Regions from separate parts of the Clostridium sp. JS66 genome, predicted to be linked through region 2. Evidence: riboswitches for the same ligand, from Rfam matches in the RefSeq annotation. Region 2 holds a riboswitch; each other region holds the start of a gene.
The links. A riboswitch is a leader RNA that binds a small molecule or an ion and turns the genes downstream of it on or off. The one in region 2 is predicted to bind cobalamin.
Positions count from the first base shown of each region.

Region 1: another riboswitch for cobalamin. It lies ahead of cobK (precorrin-6A reductase); the one in region 2 lies ahead of Q6H37_RS21970 (energy-coupling factor ABC transporter permease).
Region 3: another riboswitch for cobalamin. It lies ahead of Q6H37_RS01765 (ABC transporter substrate-binding protein); the one in region 2 lies ahead of Q6H37_RS21970 (energy-coupling factor ABC transporter permease).
Region 4: another riboswitch for cobalamin. It lies ahead of Q6H37_RS06120 (cobyric acid synthase); the one in region 2 lies ahead of Q6H37_RS21970 (energy-coupling factor ABC transporter permease).

Region 1 is NZ_CP131467.1:4,135,370-4,138,717, forward strand. It holds gene Q6H37_RS19330 (energy-coupling factor ABC transporter ATP-binding protein) at 1-465, opposite strand, end outside; gene cbiQ (cobalt ECF transporter T component CbiQ) at 478-1,374, opposite strand; gene cobK (precorrin-6A reductase) at 1,443-2,237, opposite strand; cobalamin riboswitch at 2,361-2,558, opposite strand; cobalamin riboswitch at 2,980-3,159, opposite strand; gene Q6H37_RS19345 (response regulator) at 3,233-3,348, opposite strand, start outside.
Region 2 is NZ_CP131467.1:4,772,137-4,775,484, forward strand. It holds gene cbiQ (cobalt ECF transporter T component CbiQ) at 1-574, opposite strand, end outside; gene Q6H37_RS21965 (energy-coupling factor ABC transporter substrate-binding protein) at 574-888, opposite strand; gene Q6H37_RS21970 (energy-coupling factor ABC transporter permease) at 893-1,633, opposite strand; cobalamin riboswitch at 1,894-2,077, opposite strand; gene Q6H37_RS21975 (MtnX-like HAD-IB family phosphatase) at 2,198-2,830, opposite strand; gene Q6H37_RS21980 (ECF transporter S component) at 3,016-3,348, opposite strand, start outside.
Region 3 is NZ_CP131467.1:359,932-363,279, forward strand. It holds gene Q6H37_RS01760 (FecCD family ABC transporter permease) at 1-421, opposite strand, end outside; gene Q6H37_RS01765 (ABC transporter substrate-binding protein) at 446-1,399, opposite strand; cobalamin riboswitch at 1,544-1,734, opposite strand; purine riboswitch at 1,888-1,991, shown strand; gene Q6H37_RS01770 (NAD(P)/FAD-dependent oxidoreductase) at 2,188-3,348, shown strand, end outside.
Region 4 is NZ_CP131467.1:1,282,005-1,285,352, reverse strand. It holds gene Q6H37_RS06120 (cobyric acid synthase) at 1-1,310, opposite strand, end outside; cobalamin riboswitch at 1,488-1,672, opposite strand; gene Q6H37_RS06115 (ABC transporter ATP-binding protein) at 1,719-2,444, opposite strand; gene Q6H37_RS06110 (energy-coupling factor transporter transmembrane component T) at 2,450-3,247, opposite strand.

The DNA of each region.
Region 1 (3,348 bases), 640 kb from region 2:
AGCAATAATATCTGCAATAGTAACTCTTTTCTTCTCGCCGCCGCTCAAATAATGAGGAGGTCGATCCTTGAAGTCAGAAATATTCATATATGTGAGAGCTTCATCAACTCTCTTTTTTACTTCTTCCTTTGGAAGTTTTAAATTCATAGGTCCAAATCCAACTTCTGCCATAACCGTAGATGCAATAATTTGGTTATCTGCATCCTGAAATACAATTCCAATGTTCTTTCTAAGCTCCTTTAAATTCTTCTTATTAACCACTGTATTCCGATAAATGACTTTTCCACGTTCTGGTGTAAATACGCCATTAATATTCAAGAAAAATGTAGATTTTCCAGATCCATTGGAGCCAATAACAGCAATTTTTTCACCTTCATGAATATCCACACTTACACTCTTCAATGCAACTTTTCCACTTCCATAAACATAATGCAAATCTTCAACCTTTAATATTGTTTTTTCCATAATAGCTCCCCCTTATCTCGTAAAACTCCATATTACAATTAAAAAAATTATGAATGCTGCTGCTGAAACAATATGTATTGTTTCCACCTTTTTATCTTCCTCATAAAATATTAGTTCCCCATCATAGCATCTGGCCTCCATAGCATCATAATATGAATTTGCCTTTTTCAGTGAAGTAACCAGCATATTACTTGCAATACTTCCAAATGTATAACAGGAGGTTTTAAAATCACAGTATCCCTCACGAGACTCTGCAGAGTTTTTCATCTTACTATATACATCCATTAAAATAAAAATATATCTATAAATCATATTCATAAGTTCTATAATAAGCTTTGGCACATGTGCTTTGCGAAGTACATAGATAATTTCAGAGGATGGAGTTGATAATGTCATCATCTGCAGTGCACTAATAGCTGCAAAAACCTTTAATATCAAAAATACAGCTTCCTTAAGTTTTAAATTAGAAGTGAATACATAGGCAAAACCAAGATACAGATTATATTGTCCTAAGGGCTGCCTTGAAAAATCAATGGCAATAGTAAAAGTACCCAATAAAATAAATGCTACGGGAATTGTCATTATTGACAAATATTCATGTAATGGAAGTTTCCCTTTTACAACTGTCACATAGGTCATTGCAATAATCACCATAATGGATACATATGGATTGTTAAGTACAATGCAAAGAATTAATATCAAAACAGAAAGTGCTACTTTAAAGGTAGGATTCCAATGTCTTATTTTTGAACTATAAGAATAAAAGTCAATAGAAAATCCTTCACCGTGTTTATGACCAATTCTATGATTGTGGTTTTTATTTTCATGATTATGATCATCATTATTTCCAATTTTAAAGAAAAACAAAGCTATCAAAAACATAATGCATAAAATAATAATTGTTTCCATATCGCACCTTCTTTCAATTTTTATCCATGTCAAAATAATGGTTTTTAAAATTCCTATTTTTTAAGTTTCTATATTATATTTGGAATACTTTTGGCTTTGATACTTATTTTCTTTACGAAATCAATTATTTCTTCAATTGAAGTCGTTTTATTTTCATAATTTTCATCAGATCTCTCAATCATAATTATTTTAATTCCTAATTTTCTAGCTGCACTTATTTTTTCTATAACGCCCCCGGTATTACCACTATCTTTTGTCACTAAAACAGAAGCATTGCAATACTTAAATATCTCCTCATTTAACTTTTCACTGAATGGTCCTTTCATTGCTATTATATTTCTTGAATTGAATCCCAGTTCTTCACATTTTTTTAACACCATCCAATCTGGAAGCACTCTAAGGTATACTCTGTTTCGATAGTCAGGAATCTTAGTGAAGGTTTCAATTTTTTTACTTCCTACCGTTAGTACGATATTACCTTCATATTCCAGGATGCGTTCATATGCTTCTTTATAATTTTTTACCTTTACAACGTCATAATCCTCATATACTACCTTTTCTCTTAGAAACCTAATATATGGTATTTCAGTCAGTTTACAAGCACTTATTACATTTCTAGATATGTCTACTGAAAAAGGATTAGAAGCGTCAATTATACACTTTGGCTGTACTTTATCTATCATATCAATGACGCTAAACTTATTGATCTTTCCCTGATAAATATCAATACTATCATCATGATCAATCAACTCACTGCCTAACTTAGTGGTGACCATTACGGTAACCTTTTCACCAATTTTATAAAGCTTGTTTATTATTTGCTTAGCATCCATTGTTCCTGCAATAACTAATACGTCTGACATAATTACCTCCAAAAATATTAAAAATAAATCATATATATAAAAAAAACTCATTGTCTCTCAAAAGACAATGAGTTAATACTAAAAATAGGCACACTGTATTAAACCTCCTCTATCTCTCGTAGAGTAACAGGTATTAAAACAGGCAGGTATTCTGGCTCAAGCATCATCATCACCTCTTGCCTTCCCGATTATTCAGTGGCATTCTCAGAGGGACTCCTCTTTTACAGCGGCGGGACCGCGTGGGATTTTCACCCATCTTCCCTTTTCACCGATTTGTAACACTTCTTGATTACAATCGACACCTATTTAAACTATTATATTGTTCAAAAATATACAAATTCTATCAAAATTTAATCTTTATCACACTAAATCTTCATATAAAAATTACCATATTACATGTTTATATAATATCTATTAAATATATTTTTGTCAATATTTTATACAAAATCCAAGAAATTTTTACTATATTAGTCAATATGTCATACGAACTTTCATAAATCCAAGTTCTATATGTTATAAAAAAAGGTACACTTACTAAAAAGTAAGTGTAAAGTAAGTTTTATAAAGGGATTAAATATATTTAAATTAACACTATATAATAAAAGAGGCTCCTTTCGAAGTCTCTAATAAACAATTATAAAATACATATTCTGCTGCATCTAATACTGCTAATTTTAAGTTAAACTCAAAATACAACGGTATTAAAATGACACTATTTATGCATTTTCTCTCCCTCCGAAAGACTATGACAAAAGCAATAGGTAGGTCTCCTGACTCACGGGTCTTCCTTATTCTTCCTTCCCAGAGAGATATCTCTCCAGTGGACATAGAACTTGTCTCCGTATACAGTAGCGGGGGCTGCAGTGGATTTTCACCACTTTCCCTTTTAATTAATAAATAAACCTAATACTTTATTATTTAATTTTACAATAATAATTGTATATCTATTTTTGAATTATGTCAATCTTTTTATAATTTAAAATATTTTATCAACCTTAATAATTTATTCCTATAACTTTATCCATAAAATATTCTCTATTAGGATACATATGTCTTCTTATTGTTTCTACTAATTGTTCAGTTCTAGTAGATTTCAATAGATAATCATTTG
Region 2 (3,348 bases):
AATTATAACCTGTACTTATTTTTGAGTATCCAAGTCTTGAATTCTGCGATATGAAAATCATGTTAGCTGTATCAAGTAATACAAAAATAAATCTATACACAAGACCCATTAGTTCTACAAATAACTTAGGTGCCTTAAATTTTCTAAGCACTGTTAAAATCTCAAATACAGGAGTTGTTAGTGCTAAAAAATACAAGCATGAAACTGATGCAAGTGCTTTAAAAAATATTTTTGAAGCCATAAGAAAGCTTGTTTTTGTACATCCAAGTTTAATATTAAAAATGTGAAAGCTAAATAGTATTTCTTTACTATCTCCAACAGTATTTATTGCTATTGTAACAATTCCAATAACCAGGAACACTAAAGGAATTAAAATCAATTCACCATAAGATTTAGCTGGTATCTTACCTTTAAAAATAGTTATAGCTGCCATAAATAATACTACTAATATTGAATATACTATATTATTTAAAGATATACACAATATCATAGTTAAAATAGAAAACATAAATTTTTCCATAGGATTAACTTTTCTAAGTTCTGATACATATGCCAATTTATCTATAGAAATCATTATTTTTCACTTCCGTCTTTTTTAGATTTTCCCTTCATATATCCAAAATAGTAACATACAACTCCTGAACCGACAGCAGCCTGAAGTGCAAATAAAAGGCTCTCTATCTCACTACTTGGTGGCTGCCAAACTGGTGAAGCCCATTGTTTATAATTAGGTTTAATTTGTGTAATTGCCTTTTCTGCCTGATCATCTGAACCACCAAATTCAGCATGCTTTAAGAACAACATAGGGACTACAGTAATGGCTACTACAAGGAAAGCTAATATTAAATTTTTTTTCAATAAATTATTGTTTTTAGTTTGTACATGCATACCATTAAGCCTCCTTTGGTATAACATTTAATTCTATAAGTTCTTGCTTGTTATAATTACTTAAAAGATTAAAAACTATAACTGTTAATATTCCTTCACTTATTGCTAATGGAATTTGCGTTACAGCAAATATACCCATAAACTTTATTACAGATGTTGCAATTCCACCTGTAGCATCTGGAAATGCTAATGCTAACTCAAAAGATGCAGTAACGTATGTCATTAAATCTCCCAGCATTGCTGCAGAAAATACTGATATAGATTGTGATACTTTTAATTTTTTTAGTAATTTATATGTAAAATATGACACTAAAGGTCCTACAACTGCCATAGAAAATGTATTAGCACCTAAAGTTGTTAATCCTCCATGTGCAAGAAGTAATGCTTGAAAAATAAGAACTATAACACCTAAAACGCTCATAACCGTAGGTCCAAAAAGTATAGCTCCAAGTCCCACTCCTGTTGGATGTGAACAACTTCCTGTTACTGATGGTATTTTTAAAGCAGAAAGAACAAAAGCAAAAGCCCCAGCCATAGCTATTAACATTTTTGTTTTAGGATTTAACCTTATTTTTTCCTTTATAGAAAATAATCCAACCACAATAAAAGGTATACATACAATTCCCCATGTAATGCACCATTTTGGTGGAAGAAATCCTTCCATAATGTGCATTGCAAACACATTTTTAGGAATACATAATATTGCAATAAAAATTCCTAAAGAAATTTGATATTTTTTTGACATAACTACACCCCTTTTATTACATAAATAATCGTAGCCTATAAAACGATAATGGTGCTCGTACTACTAAAAATTCTACTAATTGCCAAAACTATTCCAATAAAAATAAAAAGGAACTTCTTCTGGAAGTTCCTAATAATCAAATTTAAAAGCACACATACTGTTTATCCTAAACATAACTAATTTCCTTGTACGTTTTTAATTAGGTTATGTTAATTTAGATAAAATAACAGTTTTTATGCATCTTCTTTCCCTCCGAAAGATTGCAGTAAACAGTACTAGGCAGGTCTCCTGACTCACGGGTCTTCCTCCTTCTTCCTTCCCAGATAAATCCATAGGATCCAGTGGATATAGAATTTGTCGCCGTATACAGTAGCGGGGGCTGTAATGGATTTTCACCACTTTCCCTTTTAATTAACGTTATAAACCTAACACTTCACTATTTAATTTTACAATTAAAATTGTACATTATTTTTCAAATTATGTCAACATAATATTCTGAAATTACTATTTTTTAAAACAATTGCTTCAACACAAATAACAATTGTAATTCTACATGTATTTAGCTTAATTTTTTTTCATATATTCTAAAACATCAAAAAAATTATCAAAGTTATGATAAGGTAATTCTTTATTTTCATAGTGTTGTTTTAAAAAAGATTTAGCAAAAACTACATCTGCATCTTTAGACGCACATATATCCGAATGACCATCTCCAATATAATAAACCTTATATCCTCTGTTTTTTAAATCATCTACTATTCTTTTTTTACAATTTCCACAAAATCCACATTCTCCAGATGAATTTAAAAAAGATAATTTCCAACCATTATCATATTTTGCGCTGTTACATACAACTTTCAGACCTTGAAAACCATATGTTTTCAATATTTCATTTATGTAAATATCATATCCATCAGAAGCTACTATCATTTCATAGGAATTTTTCTTTACTTCCTCAACAAACTCTCTAAATCCTCTATTTATGGGAAATTCTCTAACAAAATTTTTTATGTATTCTTCATCATGTTTAATTAAATCCCACTGCATCTTACCACATTGAGCGGTTCCTATTTTTTTGCTTACCCACAAGTCTCCTATTTCTTTCCACCCTTCATCTGCCAGCTGCTTTATTATAGAAAATCCTACATCCTGTACTGTTATAGTTCCATCAAAATCAACTACAAAAGCTTTTTTCAATTAAATTCCTCCTCGTCTTACTACCATTTTAACTCAAATTAACATGAGAACCATTCTAATTAACTTAATTAAATCTATTAGAAATTTATTTAATCCTTATTATAATATAGTAAATATAAAAAGAAATAACAAGTCAATATACACATTAAGTTGTATAGTGACAAGTTATCTCTTTATTACATATCTTATATCTTTTTAGGCACTCTACCTGAAAGAGCATTATAAGAGTACATGAGTATTGATATTGCATAGGAACTTACAACAGTCAAAACTAATGTTTCTACCATCCTTGGAATCCACAAGATCATAAATCCTTTAGTTGCAACGGCTGGTGTGAAAATTAGTATAAAATAGGTATTTATGGTAGACACTATAATTCCTGCTATTCCCGTAGCGATAACTATTTTAAAGAAGTTATCATAAACATAACCATAATTAATATCATTACGCCTATTTATTATATTGTTTATTATAAGAAGAACAAATGCTACTGCTCCAATTAATACAAATCCAACTCC
Region 3 (3,348 bases), 1.9 Mb from region 2:
ATGCTGTTATTGTAATTGAAGCTGATCCTAAAAAAGAGCTTTCTAATTTAAATATAAATCCAAGAGCAGCTCCAAGAGCTGCACCAGAGGATATACCAAGAATATAAGGATCTGCCATTGGATTTTTAAATATTGCTTGAAAAGAAGCACCAACTATGGAAAGTCCCATACCAATAAGAGCAGAAAGAAATATCCTAGGTAGTCTAATTTTTGATATTATTAGTATATGATTTTTAGGTATTTCAGATATTGAAATAAAATTATTTAAAAATGGTATTTTGCTTAAAATTACATTTAAGGTTTCAGTAAAAGATATATTTGCTGTTCCAAAAGTACTGGACAATAGCATTATACAAAATAACAGAATTATGCTTACTGGAAACATGAATCTTATCATTTTTTTCTTATCATCTAAATTCATAACTAAATCCCTTCTGTAAATATACTATTTAAAAGCATCAGGATGGATTGTCTTGGCTAAAGCTTCTAAACCATCAGCTAATCTAGGACCCTGCCTATTAATAATATCTTCATCAATTTCAAAAAGTTTATTCTTTTTTACAGCATCTAGATCCTTATATCCTTCTTGTACTTTAATTTGATTTTTTGAATTAAACTTGTTTGAACATATAATTATATCCGGATTTTTTTCAATAAGTTTTTCTAAGCTATATTTCCATCCAGTTACATCAGAAGCGGTATTTTTTCCACCAGCTGTAGTAATCATTGTGTCTACAAAAGTATCTTTACCGGCAGTGAAATCACCACTTTTACCAAAGCTTACTACATAGTAAGCAGTTGGAGTACCTTTATCTTTAACCTTTGCTTTTACATAATCCACTTTTTTTATCATATTAGAAACTATAGAATTAGCGTTATCATTAGCGTTAAGGATTTTACCCACATTTCTTATAATGTCATATGTACTTTGAAAGCTTTCAGGACCAGAAAGCACTACGACCTTTATGTTAAGCTCTTCTAATTTTTTTAAATCCTGTTCCCTGAAATGATTGGAAGCTATAACTATATCAGGCTTTAAATTAGTTATTTTTTCAATATTAGGATTTGTAAGTCCACCAATAGATTGAATTTTACTAGCTTCCTTAGGATATGTACAAAAATCAGTTCTTCCTATTAAGGTATTTTCTTTGTTAAGAGCATAAATAGTTTCTGTAATATTGGGTGCTATAGATATAACCTTTTTAGGTTCTTTTTCTATAGTTACCTCTCTATTAAGTGAGTCTTTTATTTTAAGTGGATAAGTAGTATTTTTTACTGATTCAACTTGTTTGTTATCTTCATTTGAAGAAGTTGAGCTGTTTTGATTACATCCAATTGCTGAAAAAGCAAATAGGAAAACAATAAGTAAAATAAAAGATGTTTTTTTCAATTTATACATTTTTATATTCCTCCTTAATTTGATTTTTTTATATACAAATAAAAAGATGCTTCGTATTTTAAAACAATTAAAAAAGCCATTATCCAAACGAATAATGGTTAAAAGCAAAAATGTGCTAATATCCCCTTATCCGCGTAAGGTGAATCAATATCTATAATTTTAGGCAGGTCTCCTGGCTAAGATTCATCATATATTAAGGCCTTCCCCATTACTGAGTGGCATAATGTTAATATACTCATCCTTACAGTGGCGGGACCGCATAGGCTTTTAACCTATTTCCCTTTTAAACTCATAAGTTGTTAAACTTAATAAGTACCTAAAACTTTTATTAAATTAATTATAACACTATTTTGATGTTATCGCTCTATTTAAATTGTATAATTTATATTATAAGAATAATGTGTTTAGTAAAAGAAGTTATATAAAAAACTATTGCATTTTACGAAAATATAGAGTAAAATTTCTTTGTAATAAGAACTTTTTTAAGAGAATATTGTTTAATGTTCACTTGTATAAATCTAGCAATACGGGCTGGATGTCTCTACCGAGCTACCTTAAATAGTTGTAGGCTATAAGTGCATATGCTTATTTAGACTACAACTTTCATGCTTTTCTATGCTGAATTTTCCTTTAAGTAAATGTGTGAAAGATGTAAAATTAAAGATGATCCATTTGAAAAAAATATATATTGTTCGCAATGGTACGAACTAAATTGTTGACGAAAATGTAATAATATTTTCTTTATTAAGGGAAAAATAATTAATGATTTTGTAATGGAGATGATTATTGTGAAGTATGATGTAATAATAGTAGGAGCTGGTCCATCAGGAATATTTACTGCATTGGAACTAGTTAGACAAAAATCTAATAAGAAAGTTTTAATGGTTGAACAAGGAAGAAGTATAGATAAGAGATATTGTCCTAAAGAAAAAACGAAAAAATGCGTTTCATGTAAACCTTACTGTCATATAACAACTGGTTTTTCAGGAGCAGGAGCATTTTCAGATGGTAAATTATCATTAAGCTATGAGGTTGGAGGAGATCTGCCAAGTTTAATAGGAACTGACAAAGCTCAAGAGCTCATAGAATATACAGATAAAATTTATCTTGAATTTGGTGCAGACACAAAGGTAGAGGGACTAGAGAATACTGAAGCGGTTAAAGCAATTAGAATAAAAGCTATAGAAGCAGGACTTAAATTAGTAGATTGTCCTATAAGACATTTAGGAACAGAAAAAGCACAAGAAATATATTTAAAAATACAAAAATATCTTTTAGATTCTGGAATAGAAATTAAGTTTGATACTGTAGTTGAAGATTTGATTATTGAAGATAGAACAGCAAAAGGTATAAAAATAGCTGATTCACAAACTAGGACTAAAAAAGAAGACTTGTATGCTGATAAAATAATAGTGGCAGCAGGTAGAAAAGGAGCAGACTGGCTTAAAGATATGTGTATAAAACATGAAATAAATCATTCTGCTGGTACTGTAGATATAGGTGTTCGTGTTGAAATTAGAAACGAGGTTATGGAAAAGGTAAACAATGTTTTATATGAATCAAAGCTCATAGGATATCCAGCACCTTTTAAAAATAAAGTTAGAACCTTTTGTCAAAATCCTGGAGGCTTTGTCAGCCAGGAGAACTATGATAATAACTTAGCAATAGTCAATGGACATTCTTATAAAGAAAGAAAATCTGATAATACTAATTTGGCTATATTGAGTTCCCATAATTTTTCAGAACCTTTTAATCAACCTATAGAGTATGGAAAAAAGGTAGCTGAGTTAGTTAATATGTTAGGTAATGGCAGAATACTAGTTCAAAGGTATGGAGACATATTAGATGGAAAGAGAACCTGGCAGAAAGAATTAGATCAAACAAATATAAGGCATACCTTGCCAGATGCTGTAGCTGGAGATTTAACTTCTGCTATTCCATATAGACCA
Region 4 (3,348 bases), 2.8 Mb from region 2:
ACATTTTCTTCATTATTTACAGCACCATCCTGAAGACAAACCTCTTCTCCATTCTTATCTGTGATTTCAAATAAAGGTTTTGCTTTTTCACCATAAGTACATATTCCCATATGTATTTCATAGCCATATACATCTATTTTTCTTTTTTCTGTTGAAGCTTCATTCTTATATACATCAAACTCTCTTATACTTTCTGCTTTTACCCTTGTAGTGACCTTTTCTTCCTCAAATACAGTATCTATATCCAAAAGACCCATAGCTTCTACCTCTGGAACTTCTGTTTCTACACCATAAGGATCTTTTATTATTTTTCCAAGCATTTGATATCCGCCACAGATTCCTATAACTAAACCATCTTTGCTGTATTCCTTTATGTGTGCTTCTATACCGGATTTTCTAAGCTTAAGTAAGTCCTCAATAGTATTCTTGCTTCCTGGAATTATAACTAAATCTGGATTTCCAAATTCTTCAACAGTTTCTATAAATCTTACTGATACATCCTCTTCACTCTTTAAGGAATCTAAGTCTGTAAAATTAGATATGTGTGGAAGCTTTATTACAGCTATATCTATAGGTGCTGTCACTCTCTTGTTAAACTCTACTGCACCATCTTCATCTTCTAATGCCAAATGAAAATAAGGAATTACACCTAGACATGGTATTTTTATTATATCTTCTAGCATAGTAAGTCCTGGTTTTAATATTTCCACATCGCCTCTAAATTTATTTATTATTGTACCCTTAACTCTCTTCTTTTCTTCCTCATTAAATAGAACCATGGTTCCTGCTAAAGATGCAAATACTCCTCCTTTATCTATATCCCCAGCTAACAAAACAGGTGCATCTACAATTTCTGCCATACCCATATTTACTATGTCTCTATCTCTTAAATTTATTTCTGCAGGACTACCTGCTCCTTCCATAACTATGATATCAAACTTTTTTTCCATTTCTTCAAATTGCTCTTTAAGCATATCCCTAAATTGTAATTTCATATTATGATATTCCATAGCAGTACTATTACCATATACTTTTCCATTAACTATAATCTGACATTTTTTATCAGAAGTAGGCTTTAAAAGTATAGGATTCATATATGCTTCTGGTTGAAGTCCTGCAGCATAGGCTTGAAGCACTTGTGCACGCCCCATTTCCTTACCATCTAGAGTTATATATGAATTTAAAGACATATTTTGCGACTTAAAAGGACATACAGAATATCCATCCTGCGTAAAAATTCTACAAAGTGCCGTTACTAGTATACTCTTTCCTACTGATGATCCTGTGCCTTGAATCATAATTTTAGCCATACCAATCATTCCCCTCTCAAAATTTGTATAAACGAAAAAATTGTCCAAAAGTGCTCCATGCAATATCCCCATATTTTTAACATATTGCATATTGTTTGACTTTTAAGACAATTTTCTTTACAAAATAAAAAACCGGCAAATGCCGGAAGTACTATATTAAAAGTCCTTTCCCTCCGAAAGCATATGTTTTAATCAGGCAGGTCTCCTGGCTTATGAATCATTCTCCCCTTTGCCTTCCTCCAATATTAATATAGAGTGGCCAGTAAAGGTTTGTCCTCAATTACAGTAGCGGGGGCTGCTGCGGAATTCAACCGCATTCCCTTTTCACCTTGTTAAAAGGCACCTGAAGTTACAATATTCTCTTTTATAAATTTAGTTTATTACAATTAAGTTACTCTGTCAATAATTCTACTTTATATTATAATGAACTAAAAAATCGTTATCATTGATCACAGAATTATAATCATCATCTCTTACAATAGTATGTTCTTCTGAGAAAACTAAAGCCCTTTTAAATACATCTTGTACATATTCAAAATCATGGGTAGAACAAATTATAGTTTTACCACTGGAATTTAATTTTATCATAAGATCTTTCAAAAATCTTTTTCCTTTAGGATCTATACCATTCATAGGTTCATCTAAAACTAAAACCTCTGGATTTAAAGCTAAAACACTAGCTATAGCTACCCTCTTTTTCTCCCCACCACTTAAATTATATGGTTCTCTTTCTCTAAGATCCGCTACATCTAAGAGCTTTAGGCAATCTTCAACTCTCATATTCACTTCTTCTTCCTTTAAACCCATCTGCCTTGGTCCAAATGCTATTTCATCATACACATTAGAACAAAAAAGTTGTGCATCTGAATTTTGAAATACAAAACCTACACTTTTGTGAAATAATTTGCAAAATTTATTATCTTCTAACTTTTTGCTATTTATTTCTTCACCCTTAAAACAGTATTTTCCTTTTTTTGCGAATTCTATTCCATTTACAATTTTCAAAAATGTGGATTTACCACTGCCATTAGGCCCTATTAAAGCTACAGCTTCCCCTTCTTTAATACTTACATTTATATTTTTTAGTACATCTGCATTTTTGTATTTAAAATAAACATCTTTAAATTCAATCATCCTTATCACATCCTAGCAAAATAAAAATACATTAATATAATTACTATATTTATTATAACATAAGCAAAATCCTTAAAAGAAAAACTAAAGCTTGAATAAGACACATACTCTCCTGTGAATCCTCTACATTCCATGGCGGAATACATTTCATCACCTAATTCCTTTGATTTTAAGAAAAGATTTCCCATTACTTTAGATAAAGAAGAGTATTTACCACTATTTACACCTATAGATCTTAACTTTAGAGCATAAATCATTTCTAGAGAAAATTCTCCAAGAATATAAATATATTTTATGGTTATATCGAACACTAATATGAATATATCTGGTATGAAGAAGTTTTTAAGTGCTTTTGTTATGTCATGCCACTTAGTAGTATAAGATAAGATATTTATAGCTAATATAGTACCTATTACTTTTAAGATAAGAAGTATACTATTTCTTACATTTCCCATCATTATAGAAGGTATAATCATAATAAATGTAAAAATTGGTACCACTATGCTTACTGCTAAAATTTTTTTTATGTCTTCTATGTCTAATAAACTCAAAGTAAATAGCATATATACATCCACAACTAATATGTACATAAGATTCTTAGACATTGACAAAAATATTATGTTTATAATTGTAAAAATCAATTTTATAGATGGATTAAGCTTGTACATAAAATTATTACTAACTTTGTTGCTTCTCTTTATTAATGATAAAATACTTAGAAGTCCCACTATAGTTTTATCTATAAAACTATCTTTGTCAGCTTTAGGTACATAGTCATCTTTCTTTAAAAGCCAGTCTCCCATTACTATTACACCTACTTATTACAAATTATTTTACATATACTCAAAATATATCATATATAAAAACTTAATGCAATTAATTTAAAACTTATTATATTACGTAT